3 regions of the Shewanella acanthi genome follow, and region 1 is predicted to be linked to each of the others. Evidence: predicted binding sites of a transcription regulator. Region 1 holds the regulator's gene; each other region holds the start of a gene.
What was found. The regulator sigma-54, encoded in region 1, starts transcription at its own class of promoters, with help from an activator protein. The targets are predictions, from matches to a motif close to GTTGGCACGNNNNTNGNNT.
Positions count from the first base shown of each region.

Region 2: the regulator sigma-54 is predicted to act here: its motif matches at 2,390-2,408, upstream of K0H61_RS10405 (YccF domain-containing protein).
Region 3: the regulator sigma-54 is predicted to act here: its motif matches at 1,680-1,698, upstream of glnA (glutamate--ammonia ligase).

Region 1 is NZ_CP080413.1:604,510-608,799, forward strand. Features, by position in the region: gene rapZ (RNase adapter RapZ) at 1-782, opposite strand, end outside; gene ptsN (PTS IIA-like nitrogen regulatory protein PtsN) at 779-1,222, opposite strand; gene hpf (ribosome hibernation promoting factor) at 1,225-1,512, opposite strand; gene K0H61_RS02590 (RNA polymerase factor sigma-54) at 1,541-3,016, opposite strand; gene lptB (LPS export ABC transporter ATP-binding protein) at 3,122-3,853, opposite strand; gene lptA (lipopolysaccharide transport periplasmic protein LptA) at 3,856-4,290, opposite strand, start outside.
Region 2 is NZ_CP080413.1:2,389,116-2,393,405, reverse strand. Features, by position in the region: gene K0H61_RS10415 (M14 family zinc carboxypeptidase) at 1-868, shown strand, start outside; gene K0H61_RS10410 (alpha/beta fold hydrolase) at 868-1,785, shown strand; gene K0H61_RS10405 (YccF domain-containing protein) at 1,897-2,307, opposite strand; gene K0H61_RS10400 (pyridoxal-phosphate dependent enzyme) at 2,561-3,484, shown strand; gene K0H61_RS10395 (hypothetical protein) at 4,055-4,228, opposite strand.
Region 3 is NZ_CP080413.1:239,085-243,374, reverse strand. Features, by position in the region: gene typA (translational GTPase TypA) at 1-754, opposite strand, end outside; gene glnA (glutamate--ammonia ligase) at 1,782-3,191, shown strand; gene K0H61_RS01160 (dicarboxylate/amino acid:cation symporter) at 3,388-4,290, shown strand, end outside.

The DNA.
Region 1 (4,290 bases):
AGTTGCTCAGCTATATAGACAGATCGGTGTTGTCCACCCGTACAGCCAATGGCTATGGTCAAATAGCTGCGGTTATTGCGCTCAAGGTGGGGTAACCAAGTTTCGAGTAGATTCTCAATCTGCCAAATAAACTTATTGACTAAGGGTTGGCGATTTAAAAACTCTGCCACGGGTTCGTCTAAGCCCGTTAATGGCCTAAGTTCTGCTTCCCAGTGGGGATTTGGTAAAAAACGCACATCAAACATAAAGTCGGCTTCGGTGGGCATGCCGTGCTTAAAGCCAAATGATTCGAAATTGATCACCAGTTCTTTATCGACACTGCCGAGCAGAATTTGCCGAACCTGATCGCTGAGTTCATAGATATTCAAGTTAGAGGTATCTATGTAGTGATCCATCTGCTGCGATAAAGGCTCAAGCAATTTACCTTCAAGCTTAATGGCTTCCTGCAGTGAGACGCGGCTCTTAGACAAGGGGTGCAAGCGCCGGGTTTCGCTGTAGCGTTTGAGCAGGACTTTATCGCTGGAATTGAGGAAGAAGCTGATAAGTTCAGTGCCATCGGCGAGACTTGCGAGTTGTTTTTCCAACTCTTTGTCTTGCTCTGGCAAGTTACGCACGTCGACACTGATGGCGACGAGATCGTTACTGCCCTTGAGCTGCCCAAGTAAACTGCCGATTAAGGGTAATGGAAGATTATCGACGCAGTAATAGCCGAGATCTTCGAGCACCCTTAGTGCGACAGATTTTCCTGAGCCAGAGCGCCCAGACACTATAACCAGTTTCATCCAGTGATTACCTGATAGAGTTCCGTTTCATCATGGGTTTTGCGTAATTGCTTCAAAACCTGTTTGTCGCTCAGGCGCTCGGCCATCGATGACAGGGTACTTAAGTGCTGCTGACACTGTTCAGCAGGCACAAGCAGTGCAAATAAAATATCAACCGGTTGCTTGTCGATAGCGTCAAAAGCTATCGGTTCCTCACATTTAACGAGTATTGCTATGGGTTGTGCTATATCGGTTAATCTGCCATGTGGAATGGCGATACCGTTACCTATACCTGTGCTCCCCATCTTTTCGCGTGCCACTAGGCTTTCGAATATCTCTTGAGATGAGAGGGTTGGGTACTGGGCAGCGGCTAAGTCGCTGATGAGTTCCAGTACCTTTTTCTTACTGCCCGGAGTGGCGCAGGTTGTGCATTCCGGCCGCAGTATGGTACGAAGTTCCATTGTTAGTGTTTTGTTAACTTCTCTTTGTGTTTAATAACCTGACGATCAAGCTTGTCTATCAGGACGTCTATGGCAGCATACATGTCCGCATGCTCTGAAGTCGCGAAGACTTCACCACCGGTGAGATTGATCCTTGCTTCGGCGATTTGTTGCATTTTCTCAACATTGAGTACAACGTGCACATTATTGATCTGTTCGAAATGACGTTCAAGTTTTGAAAACTTTTCCTCTACATATGCCCGTAAAGATTCTGTTATCTCGACATGGTGTCCACTCAGGTTAATTTGCATAGAAACGTCCTCCGATATCCACTGTAGGTTATAAACTTTTACGCTGGTTGGATGGGGGGATCAGCATCGCTTCTCGATACTTCGCAATCGTTCTTCGGGCGACGTTAATTCCCTGTTCGGCCAGAAGTTGTGCCATCTTGCTATCGCTCAGAGGCTTCTTCTGATTTTCCGCCGCAACCAGTTTCTTAATAAAAGCTCTGATTGCTGTGGATGAACACTCACCGCCATCGTCGGTGCCGACGTGGCTTGAGAAGAAATATTTTAGTTCAAAAAGTCCCTTTGGGGTATGCATATACTTTTGGGTAGTCACCCGTGAAATGGTCGACTCGTGCATTTCAACGGCTTCGGCAATATCGTTCAGAACCATAGGCTTCATGGCTTCTTCACCGTATTCGAAGAAACCTTGCTGATACTGCACAATGCAATTTGCCACCTTAAGAAGAGTGTCGTTACGACTCTCTAGACTCTTAATAAACCACTTGGCTTCCTGCAGATGACCACGGATAAACTGACTATCAGATTGATTTTTACTGCTGCGAGCCATTGCTGCATACTGTTGATTAACATTGATTTTTGGCATGCAATCCGGATTGAGCTCGACGACCCAACGACCATTTTTCTTCGACACTGAGACATCGGGTACAACGTATTCTTCATCTATTGGGGTGATTAATAAACCAGGACGAGGGTTAAGGGTTTGGATAAGGGCAATGCTATCGCGCAGATCATCTTCCTTAAGCTTGGTCTTTCGCATCAACAATCTAAAATCGCGGGCAGCGATCAGATCCAAGTGTTCCTTGATCAGCATGCGAGCGTTATCTAGTTGAGGTGTATCAGGCGAAAAGTGAGATAATTGGATCAGCAGACACTCGCTTAAATCCCTTGCCGCGACACCGAGAGGATCGAAATGTTGGATACGCTTCAATACCGCTTCGACTTCATCGAGTTCGATATCCGGATTACCCATGGCCTCGAGAATCTCTTCGGTGCTCTGGGTCAGATAGCCCTGATCGTCGATAGCATCGATGATTGCGGTGGCAATTGCCATATCGGTGTCGGAGAAGGGGGTGAGATTTTTTTGCCACTCTAAGTGTTCGTAAAGCCCTTCGCTGGTTTCGCCTTGAAAGGGCATATCGTCTTCTCGGCTGCCACCAGGGCCGGCATTGGATGAGGCGGTGTAGACTTCATCCCAAGTCGTATCTATGGGAAGTTCGTCGGGCATGGAATCCTTAGTTAAGGATTCGGCGATATCGACGGCAGAATTATCCTGCTCGGGTGGAAGGGCGCTGGCTTCGCTGAAATCAGTATCGGCGATGGCCTGATTGCGGTCACTCGATGCGTCAAATTGCTCCTCTTCCAGCTCGAGAAGAGGATTTGAGTCTAAGGCTTGCTGGATCTCTTGCTGCAATTCCAATGACGACAATTGTAACAGGCGAATTGCCTGTTGTAGTTGTGGCGTCATTGTTAACTGTTGACCCAGTTTGAGCTGGAGTGACGCTTTCATGCTACCGCTGATCCCTACGTTATAATTTTGAATTTAGGTTACTTGTTATCTTTTTGATTGAGTCAAGAGACCTAAAATTCAAGGAGTTTGGCTCTGTTTTAGTAACTATAGCCTGAATTGTTCACCTAAGTACACAGCCCTAACTTGCTGATTGTTTAAGATCTCTGCGGGTGTCCCCTCTGCGATCAGGTTTCCGTGACTCACGATATAGGCATGCTCACACACGTCTAAGGTTTCGCGCACGTTGTGGTCGGTGATCAGCACTCCAAGCCCACGACTTTTGAGCTGTTCAATGATCTTCTTGATGTCGATAACCGAAATTGGGTCAACCCCGGCAAAGGGTTCATCGAGCAGAATAAACTTAGGATTTGCGGCAAGGGCGCGGGCAATTTCTACCCGGCGGCGTTCACCACCCGACAGTGACATGCCTTGGCTGTCACGAATATGGGTAATGTGGAATTCTTCCAAAAGATGTTCTAGCTCTTCAATCCGTTGCTCGTTATTGAGTTCTTTGCGGGTTTGCAGCACCGCCATGATGTTGTCGTGCACGGTGAGCTTACGGAAAATACTGGCTTCCTGTGGCAGATAACCAATCCCTTTACGGGCCCGTAAATGCATAGGATCGGCGGTTAAGTCATCGTTATCGATAAAGATACTGCCCTTATCGCTTTTGACCAGACCGACAACCATGTAGAAAGTGGTGGTTTTGCCAGCGCCATTTGGGCCGAGGAGCCCGACTACTTGCCCAGTTTTTACCGTGAGGCTGACATCTTTAACGACCTGACGACTCTTATAGCTTTTGGCCAGATTTTGGGCTTTTAAGGTAATTTGGGTCATTGTCAGTCCTGTTTAACAGGTTTGTCAGCGGGAGGATTTTTAAGATCTTCCTGATAATTTTCGGGCTGAATAATCGTTATTACCCGATCGTCACCATTGCCGGTACTCTCTGCAATCAGTTTTTGCTGGGTGATGTTGTAACGAATCAGGTTACCTGTCACTTGGCTACCAGCTTGATCGAGGGTTGCTTGACCTTTTAGTGTTAGAGTGCGTGAAGCCATTTCGTAGCGAATTTCTTTTGCACTGGCAGATGCAGGGCGGCCATCATCGAGGATTTGGCTATAGGTTGCAGGGTTACCCGTGGCGACTAAAATTTTGCTGTTGTCGCCCTCTGCTGAGAAAGCACGCAGCTCATTGGCTTGGATCTTGATCGAGCCCTGGGTCACTTCAACAGGACCGTAGAAGATGATTTGGTTATTTTTGATATCTGCAGTTTG
Region 2 (4,290 bases), 1.8 Mb from region 1:
GGTGTTATTTGTCGGTGGTGTTCACGGCGTTGAGCGGATTGGCACCCAAGTGATTTTAGCGCTATTGAGTAGTCTGCTTGTGCGATTACATTGGGACACGCATTTGCAGCATTTGCTGATGAGGATCCGCCTTGCCTTTGTGCCTGTGGTGAATCCCGTGGGCTTACTCCTTGGCAGTCGTGGGAATGGCAATAATGTGGATTTAATGCGAAATGCCCCGATTGAATCCCAAGAAAGAGTGTCTTTTCTTGTGGGTGGGCAGAAATGGTCGGCATATTTACCTTGGTTTCGTGGACAGAGCGAGATGGAGCAGGAGACCACCGCGCTGGTGAAATACGTACAGCAACTTCTCAATCGAAGTTCGAGTTTAATTTCACTCGATGCTCACTCGGGATTTGGCCTTAGCGATCATATCTGGTTTCCCTACGCCCACACCCGCGCCCCCTTCGAGAACGCAAATATCATCTTCCATCTCAAGCAGTTATTTGAGGCAAGCTATCCACATCATTTGCATTATCGCCTTGCTCCCCAGAGCCAATTTTATCGTACCCACGGCGATATTTGGGATTTCCTGTTTTGTCAGCATCAACGCCTTTCGTCACTGTCGAGGATCCCCTTTTTACCTTTGACCTTAGAGATGGGCTCATGGGCGTGGATTAAGAAAAATCCAAGACAAGTTTTCAATTTTGCTGGGTTTTTTAACCCACAAAAAACACACCGACATCATCGAATTTTGCGCAGGCACACAGTCTTAATGCAGTTTTTAATGGAAGCTGCCTATGCGCGGGAATTAGAACAATTAACCACCGAACGTTTAGACGCCTTAACCTTCGCGGCCAAACAGTTCTGGTATCGGGAGAAAACCTGATGGCAACTTGGGTGCTATTGCGGGGATTGATGCGGGATAAGCGTCATTGGAACGGTTTTGACCAAAGATTAAGGCAAAGGGGATTTAGGGTGGTGACGCCAGACTTGCCCGGAAATGGGGAATTGTATGGGGAATTGAGCCCACTCAATATCGCTGATTATGGCGCTGCGGTTTGGCAACAGCTTGAAGAACAGGGGGCCGTTCCTCAAAGCGGTATAGAGTTGACTGACTCTTACCGCGAGAGCGGCAATATGGCGGATACTGCACGGGTTGGCGATACAAATGTTGGGCCTATTTATTTACTTGGTTTGTCTATGGGCGGCATGGTGGCACTCGAAATGGCGCGTCAGCGTCCTGTACTCATCAAACATTTAGTGCTGCTAAATAGCAGTGCCGCCAATCTGTCTCCTTGGTATCACAGATTTAATCTTATCAACTCGTTAACTGCTTTTTTACTGCGTAGGCGGGGTGATAGGCTTCATCCTATAGAGTCAACCATCATCAGGTTAACGAGCTGTCGTCATCAGCATAATAATGAGTTAATTGCTCACTGGAGTCAGTTACGTGGGGAATTGAAGCCTAAGTTTAACAATGCACTTCGCCAGCTTTGGGCTGCTTTTAAGTATCAATGCCCTGACGCACTTAAGGTGCCTGTCAGTGTGCTCTGTGGTGATAGGGATTCACTGGTGAATATCAAAGCCAGTAACGCCTTGGCTCGTCATTATAAGTTAGAACCTATAGTGCTTGCCTACTGCGGGCACGATGTGACTATCGATGCTCCGGCCAAGTTAGCCCATTGCCTTGCGAATATCACAAGTGGGTATAACCAAGGGGAGCCAAGCATTGATGGCTTCGCCGGTAAGCAAAACTTGCTTGAGGATATTCAAGGGCGTGAGTTGGAGTTAGAGCCAAGTTAATAACTGGCAGAGGAATGCGAAATCACGGCCTCTGTTGTCAGTCGGGCAAACATTCAACTCATTGGCTAGCATGGCACGTTAGGGCATTCACGCCAAACCGTGCCCTGTATTTTAATAGGCTTTTGCAATGACTTTTTGGCCAATAGGAGTCAGGCTTAATAGCGCCAACTTGATATGTTGAATACCAAATGGGATCCCAATAATGGTGATAAAGCAGGCGAGGGCGTGAACTAAGTGGCCAATCGCGAGCCAAATGCCAAATAGTAGGAACCAAATAATGTTACCGACCATGCCAAAGGCTCCTGTGCCAATATCTTCATGGCCTGTTAATTGGCGACGATTAACCAGTTCCTGTCCAAAGGGCCAGAAGGCTAACTCTCCGATAACGAAGCAGGCGCGTCCAAAGGGGATACCGATAATGCTGATAAAACAGAGGATGCCCGCTAACCACCAGGCTAGTCCCATCACAAATCCGCCAAGGATAAACCAAGCAATATTAAAAATAAGGCGAAGTACTGGCATGTAACGCTCCTTTAGAAAGTGGGTAATTCTTCAAATCTTTAGTCTGATCAAATGGTGAATGCATAATAGTGCTGAATCAATATAGCGATAACCGTGCCAAGATTTTAAACATTACAATTCAATAAGATATATTGTTGCACTGGTTGCTGACTGGTCATTTACACTAAAAAGTCGTGTAATTTCTTAAATCTTGAGGGTCATAGGTTCAAGGGATACACTATGGCTCTTTAGGCTAAAACTCCAAAGGATATAGATGTTTGCCACGAGCCCTGTCGAATCGTTTCAGTTTGCGAATAGGCAACTTTATATTAAACGGGACGATTTGCTCCATCCTGGTTTCAGTGGTAACAAGGCTCGTAAGTTTGCCTATTTTCTCGACCATCAATTTGATGGCGTGACTAAGGTGATTGGGTATGGCTCGGCCCAAGCCAACTCACTCTATTCTCTGTCTGTATTGGCGAAGATGAAGGGCTGGCAATGTGATTTTTATGTTGACCATATTGCTAGTCATATTCGTGAAAATCCCAGTGGAAATTACGCCCACGCATTAGCCCAAGGCGCTCGGGTGATTGATTTGCAGCAACAACTTATCGAATCCGGTGAGTCACACAAGTGGCGATGCGAGGATTATATTCAGCAACGGGTGCTTGTTAATGAGCCAAATGCGCTCTTTATTCCAGAAGGTGGCCGATGCAGTTATGCCAAATACGGACTCGATAAACTGGGCGCAGAAATTATTCACTGGGGACAAGTACATGCATTGTCGAAATTAAAAGTATTTTTTCCCTCTGGGACAGGGACGACTGCGTTATTTCTGAATCAATATTTTATTGAAAATGGCTCGGATATCCGAGTACTGACCTGCGCTGCAGTGGGAGGCGATGACTATCTTCGCTTTCAGTTTTTACAATTAAACTCCAATGAGTCCCTGCATCCCGTGGTGTTAAATACGGGGAAAAAATACCATTTTGGTAAGCTTTATGCCGAATTTTACGCCATGTGGAGGCGTGTTTGTGCCCAAGGGATCGAATTTGAGCTGCTTTATGATCCCCTCGGTTTTTTAGTGCTTGAATCTTATCTGAGGGCAGATCTTCACAGTCCCATCTTGTACCTTCATCAGGGAGGACTGCTCGGTAACGAAACCATGTTGCCGCGTTATCAGCGCAAATTTGGTTAAGTCGCTTAAGCAGAGAGTTGTTTCTGTATAATACTAAATTCTGCCTTGAGGTATTAATTTATATCGCCTGAACAGCTTATGGGGGATAGTTAGGTTATCTTACTCTTTGAGGTCTTTCACCCAACTCGGTCACTTGAGCTTTGCCCAGTCACTGTGTTCAGTCTCAAGCAGCTCCATCTTGTTTTTCAGCTAGCCATCACAATTACCTTGGTATATCTATGCAGCGGCTTGGGTAAATGGGATGTGTTGTTCAATCAGGACTATTCATAGCTGCATTTCCATCAAACAGCTGTGTTTGTCATGATGGTGGATACTCACCATAGATGGGGCATTAAGATAACACTCTTTGAAAGGCAATTGATTTTAGCAGGATGGGTATTTTACGTTTGGTTCGGCACGTATCTGCGTGATTTAGATACCGCCAGAACCAAACTTGATTGTCTATTCGACAGGATATAGCAGTGCGATTTCAGACTTGCTATTTGTAGCTTAGGTATTCGGCATGGCGAGGAAAATGAAGACCGCAATCACCTAAATTTATATCGCTTTATCCACTAAAGCGGATTCATTTTATTTATTGGTCGTTAACAACCATTTCATAAAATTAAGGGCTTCAGTGCGTTTAGAAAAGGTCTGTTTGTTTTTACCTTGTCTATCGGTAAACGCGATGGAAGTTTTATTAACTGAAATAGAATCCACAGGGAAGTTTACTGTGATTTCATGTCCATTAAATTTGTATGACATAGTCACACTCCTTTTATATTAATTCACCCATAGGTGAGAAAGTTTTAACAATAAAATATCCT
Region 3 (4,290 bases), 370 kb from region 1:
CCATTTTACCATTACGAGTCTTACCATCGGCGCCGATTACGGTCACTTGTTGGTTAGTCTTGATGCTACCACGCTTGATGCGGCCAACACCGATAACACCCACGTATGAGTTGTAATCGAGCTGAGAAATTTGCATCTGGAATGGACCTTCAGCGTCAGCTGCAGGTGAAGATACTTTTTCAACAATAGTTTGGAACAGTGGCGTCATATCTGTGCCAACTTCGTCTGGATCTAAGGTTGCGAAGCCGTTTAACGCAGAAGCGTAAACCACTGGGAAATCTAATTGCTCGTCGGTCGCGCCTAAGTTGTCGAACAGGTCAAATACTTGGTCGATAACCCAATCAGGGCGAGCACCTGGACGGTCAATCTTGTTGATAACAACGATTGGCTTTAAGCCTTGAGCAAACGCTTTCTTAGTTACGAAGCGAGTTTGCGGCATTGGACCGTCAACGGCGTCAACCAGCAGTAATACTGAGTCAACCATAGACAATACGCGCTCAACCTCACCACCGAAGTCGGCGTGGCCTGGGGTGTCTACGATGTTAATGCGGTAGTCGTTCCACTTGATGGCAGTATTCTTTGCCAGAATCGTGATCCCACGTTCCTTTTCAAGATCGTTGGAGTCCATCACCCGCTCAGTTGCTTCTCCTCGGGTTGCAAGGGTTCCTGATTGCGACAGCAGCTTGTCAACCAGGGTCGTTTTGCCATGGTCAACGTGCGCAATAATGGCGATGTTACGTAAATTCTCTAGCACGGATAAACCTCTTACCATCAAACTAAAAATAGGGATATTTCGATATTCGTTACAGCTATCCACGTTAGCAATCTACGTTGAGTCGCCATAAAAAAGCGTGCCATTCTACTCTAGAGCGGCCATATCGCACAGGATTATTTTTGAACACTTATAAAACAATCCTCTCTTACACCAAACTAAAGAGTAAAAGTGGCGCCTCTGTAATGCCTGTCTTTAGATAGGCAGGGAACCATTAATAGCCCAAGTTGTTAACCCACATGAAAAAGCAGGTTTTCATTCGATTAGCCGCTAACACCTTAATGCACTAAAGCTTAAAAAACGCTCAAAGTATAGCCAACTTCCCCATCACATGTTGTTGTAGCTGTAACGCCTTGTATCAACTATCAAAAGGAGTGCTCATTCTTTAGCGATCCCAATTTCATTAATCCGCTGATTTAGCTAATTTTGCTGGCTGCTACACGGCTTTAAGTAAACACAATTCATCCTTTCGAACGATATTGAAGTTAAGAATATGGTATTAGATCCGACCGTAAAGACGGTATTTAGGTGCGTAAAGCAAGTATCGATTTAAGTTCGCACCGTTTTATGACAAATTGATTAGCAATAAATCGCCGAATAAAAAATGAGTTGCCACGGCTTTCCAATACAACTGATGTACTAACGTCAGTCTGCTTCATTTTGGTCACCTATAGGCAACTCAATGAATAATGCGTTTATTCTCAGCGGATTTGGGTAAGTTCCCCGCGAATTCAGCAGAGGGGCAATTTGCAATAAGGTGAGGCGCACTAAAATGAGCCAATCAAAACGCGCACCAAAATGGGATAACGCACCAAAATACCACAGACATAAGCACCATTATGGTGCATTAATTGAATCTATTGCGATGAACATTACCCATAACCATTAACTTTCAAATAGTTAAAATATTGGCATGGTTATCGCTTTATAGTTCGTAAGTTTGGCTCAGGTAAGACTTGAGTTAAAGATTATAGAAGGGACCTCCCTTTACCCTACTGGAGACTTGAGAATGTCAGCAGAATCAGTTTTAAAGCAACTTGAAGAACTAGAAGTTAAGTTTGTTGATTTACGTTTTACCGATACTAAAGGTAAAGAGCAGCATGTCTCTATTCCTGCACATCAGGTAGACGCTGACTTCTTCGAAGACGGTAAAATGTTTGACGGCTCTTCAATTGCTGGTTGGAAAGGCATTAACGAATCAGACATGGTGCTGATGCCAGATCCAACAACGTTCGTATTAGACCCTTTCACTGAAGAAACCACTGCGCTTATCCGTTGTGACGTTCTTGAGCCAGGCACTATGACTGGTTACGACCGTGACCCACGTTCTATCGCTAAACGTGCTGAAGAATACCTGCGTTCTACTGGTATTGCTGACACTGTATTAGTTGGTCCAGAGCCAGAATTCTTCCTGTTCGACGACGTTCGTTTCGGCACTGACATGTCAGGTTGTTTCGTTAAGATCGACGCTAAAGAAGCAGCTTGGAACTCGGGTACTAGCTACGAAGAAGGCAACACTGGTCACCGTCCATTCGTGAAAGGCGGTTACTTCCCAGTTGCACCAGTTGACTCATCACAAGACCTGCGTAGCGCTATGTGTTTAGTGCTAGAAGAAATGGGTCAAGTCGTTGAAGCTCACCACCACGAAGTGGCGACTGCGGGTCAAAACGAAATCGCAACTCGCTTCAACACGCTGACTAAGAAAGCGGACGAAATCCAAATTCTGAAGTACGTTGTTCACAACATGGCTCACGCCTACGGTAAAACAGCGACTTTCATGCCAAAACCAATCGTTGGCGACAACGGTAGCGGCATGCACGTTCACCAATCTTTAGCTAAAGACGGTGTTAACCTGTTCGCGGGTGACAAATACGCAGGTCTGAGTGAAACTGCTCTGTACTACATCGGTGGTATCATCAAGCACGCTCGCGCTCTGAACGCGTTCACTAACCCAAGCACTAACTCTTACAAGCGTTTAGTACCACACTTCGAAGCACCAGTTATGTTAGCTTACTCAGCTCGTAACCGCAGCGCCTCAATCCGTATTCCAGTGGTTCCAACGCCAAAAGCGCGTCGTATTGAAACTCGCTTCCCAGATCCAACGGCTAACCCATACTTAGGTTTCGCAGCTCTGCTGATGGCCGGTATCGATGGTATCCAAAACAAGATCCATCCAGGCGAAGCAATGGACAAAGACCTGTACGATCTGCCTGCTGAAGAAGCGGCTGAAATCCCACAAGTTGCGACTTCATTAGAAAACGCACTTGAGAACCTGCAAGCTGACCACGAGTTCTTAACTCGCGGTGGTGTATTCAGCGAAGATTTCATCCAATCTTATATCGCTCTGAAAACTGCTGAGTCTGAGCGCGTAAGCCGCACTACTCACCCATTAGAGTTCGAAATGTACTACAGCCTGTAATTTTAGGCGCAAGTTACTCAAAGCCCCGCTTAGCGGGGCTTTTTTATGGGCGCTCGAAAATTTCATTTTAAATCAATCATCACTTGCACTTAAATAAGACTGTCGTTAGTTTGAGACTGTCGATGCTGCATAATGGCGACCCATTAATTTCGGCCAATTTCATTCCTTCGCTCTTTCCTTCCATAGGCGTAATGATATGTGGCAAAAACTTAAACCCTATAAAGATTCTCTTATTTTGCTCAGCGCCCTTTTTATCGGCGGCCTGCTCGGTAGCTATTGGCCCGAATTCGCACTCAAGCTAAAACCCCTAGGGCAAATTTTTTTAAATCTGTTGTTTATGATCATAGTGCCCTTAGTGGCCGTGAGTGTGACCTCCTCTATTGCTCGGATGACAGATCTTAAAAAGCTAGGGGCAATTTTAGCTTCCATCATGGGGGTCTCGATTATGATGGCGGCGATTCCCGCCATCGGTATCACGTTACTTGCCCTCGCCTTTGACCCCGCACAGGGCGTGACCTTAAGCCTTGATAAAACCGTTAGCGATACCTCGGGGAATATGGATTTTGTGGCGCTACTCACCACCAATGACTTTTCGGGCTTACTGTCTAAGTCGAATATTCTCGCCTTGATCATCATGTCAGTGATTGGCGGCATTGCCATAGGTCAATCGGGGGAGGATGGCCGTAAAGTCTCCGCCCTGCTCGACAGTTTCAATACCGTGATTATGAAAATTGTCTCGCTGCTGATGGTAGTCGCACCCGTCGGTTTAGGTGCTTACTTTGCTGCAACCATGGCAAGCCAAGAGCCAGATGTTGTGGTCACCTTTGCCCGCGCCGTAGGCATCTTTTTGGCGGCCAGTTTTATTTACCTCACGCTGGGTTCAACTTTTTATGCTTGGTTAGGTGGCGGGCGAGATGGTGTTAAACAATTTTGGCGCCATGCGATTGAACCTGCGATTACCGCCCTTGGCACAACCTCATCACTGGCAACGCTGCCAGTCACTATGCGGGCGGCGCTTAAGATGGGCATTAAACCCGAAATTGCCGAAATCAGCCTGCCGCTGTTGGTGAATCTCAACAAGGGCGGCGCTTCAATTATT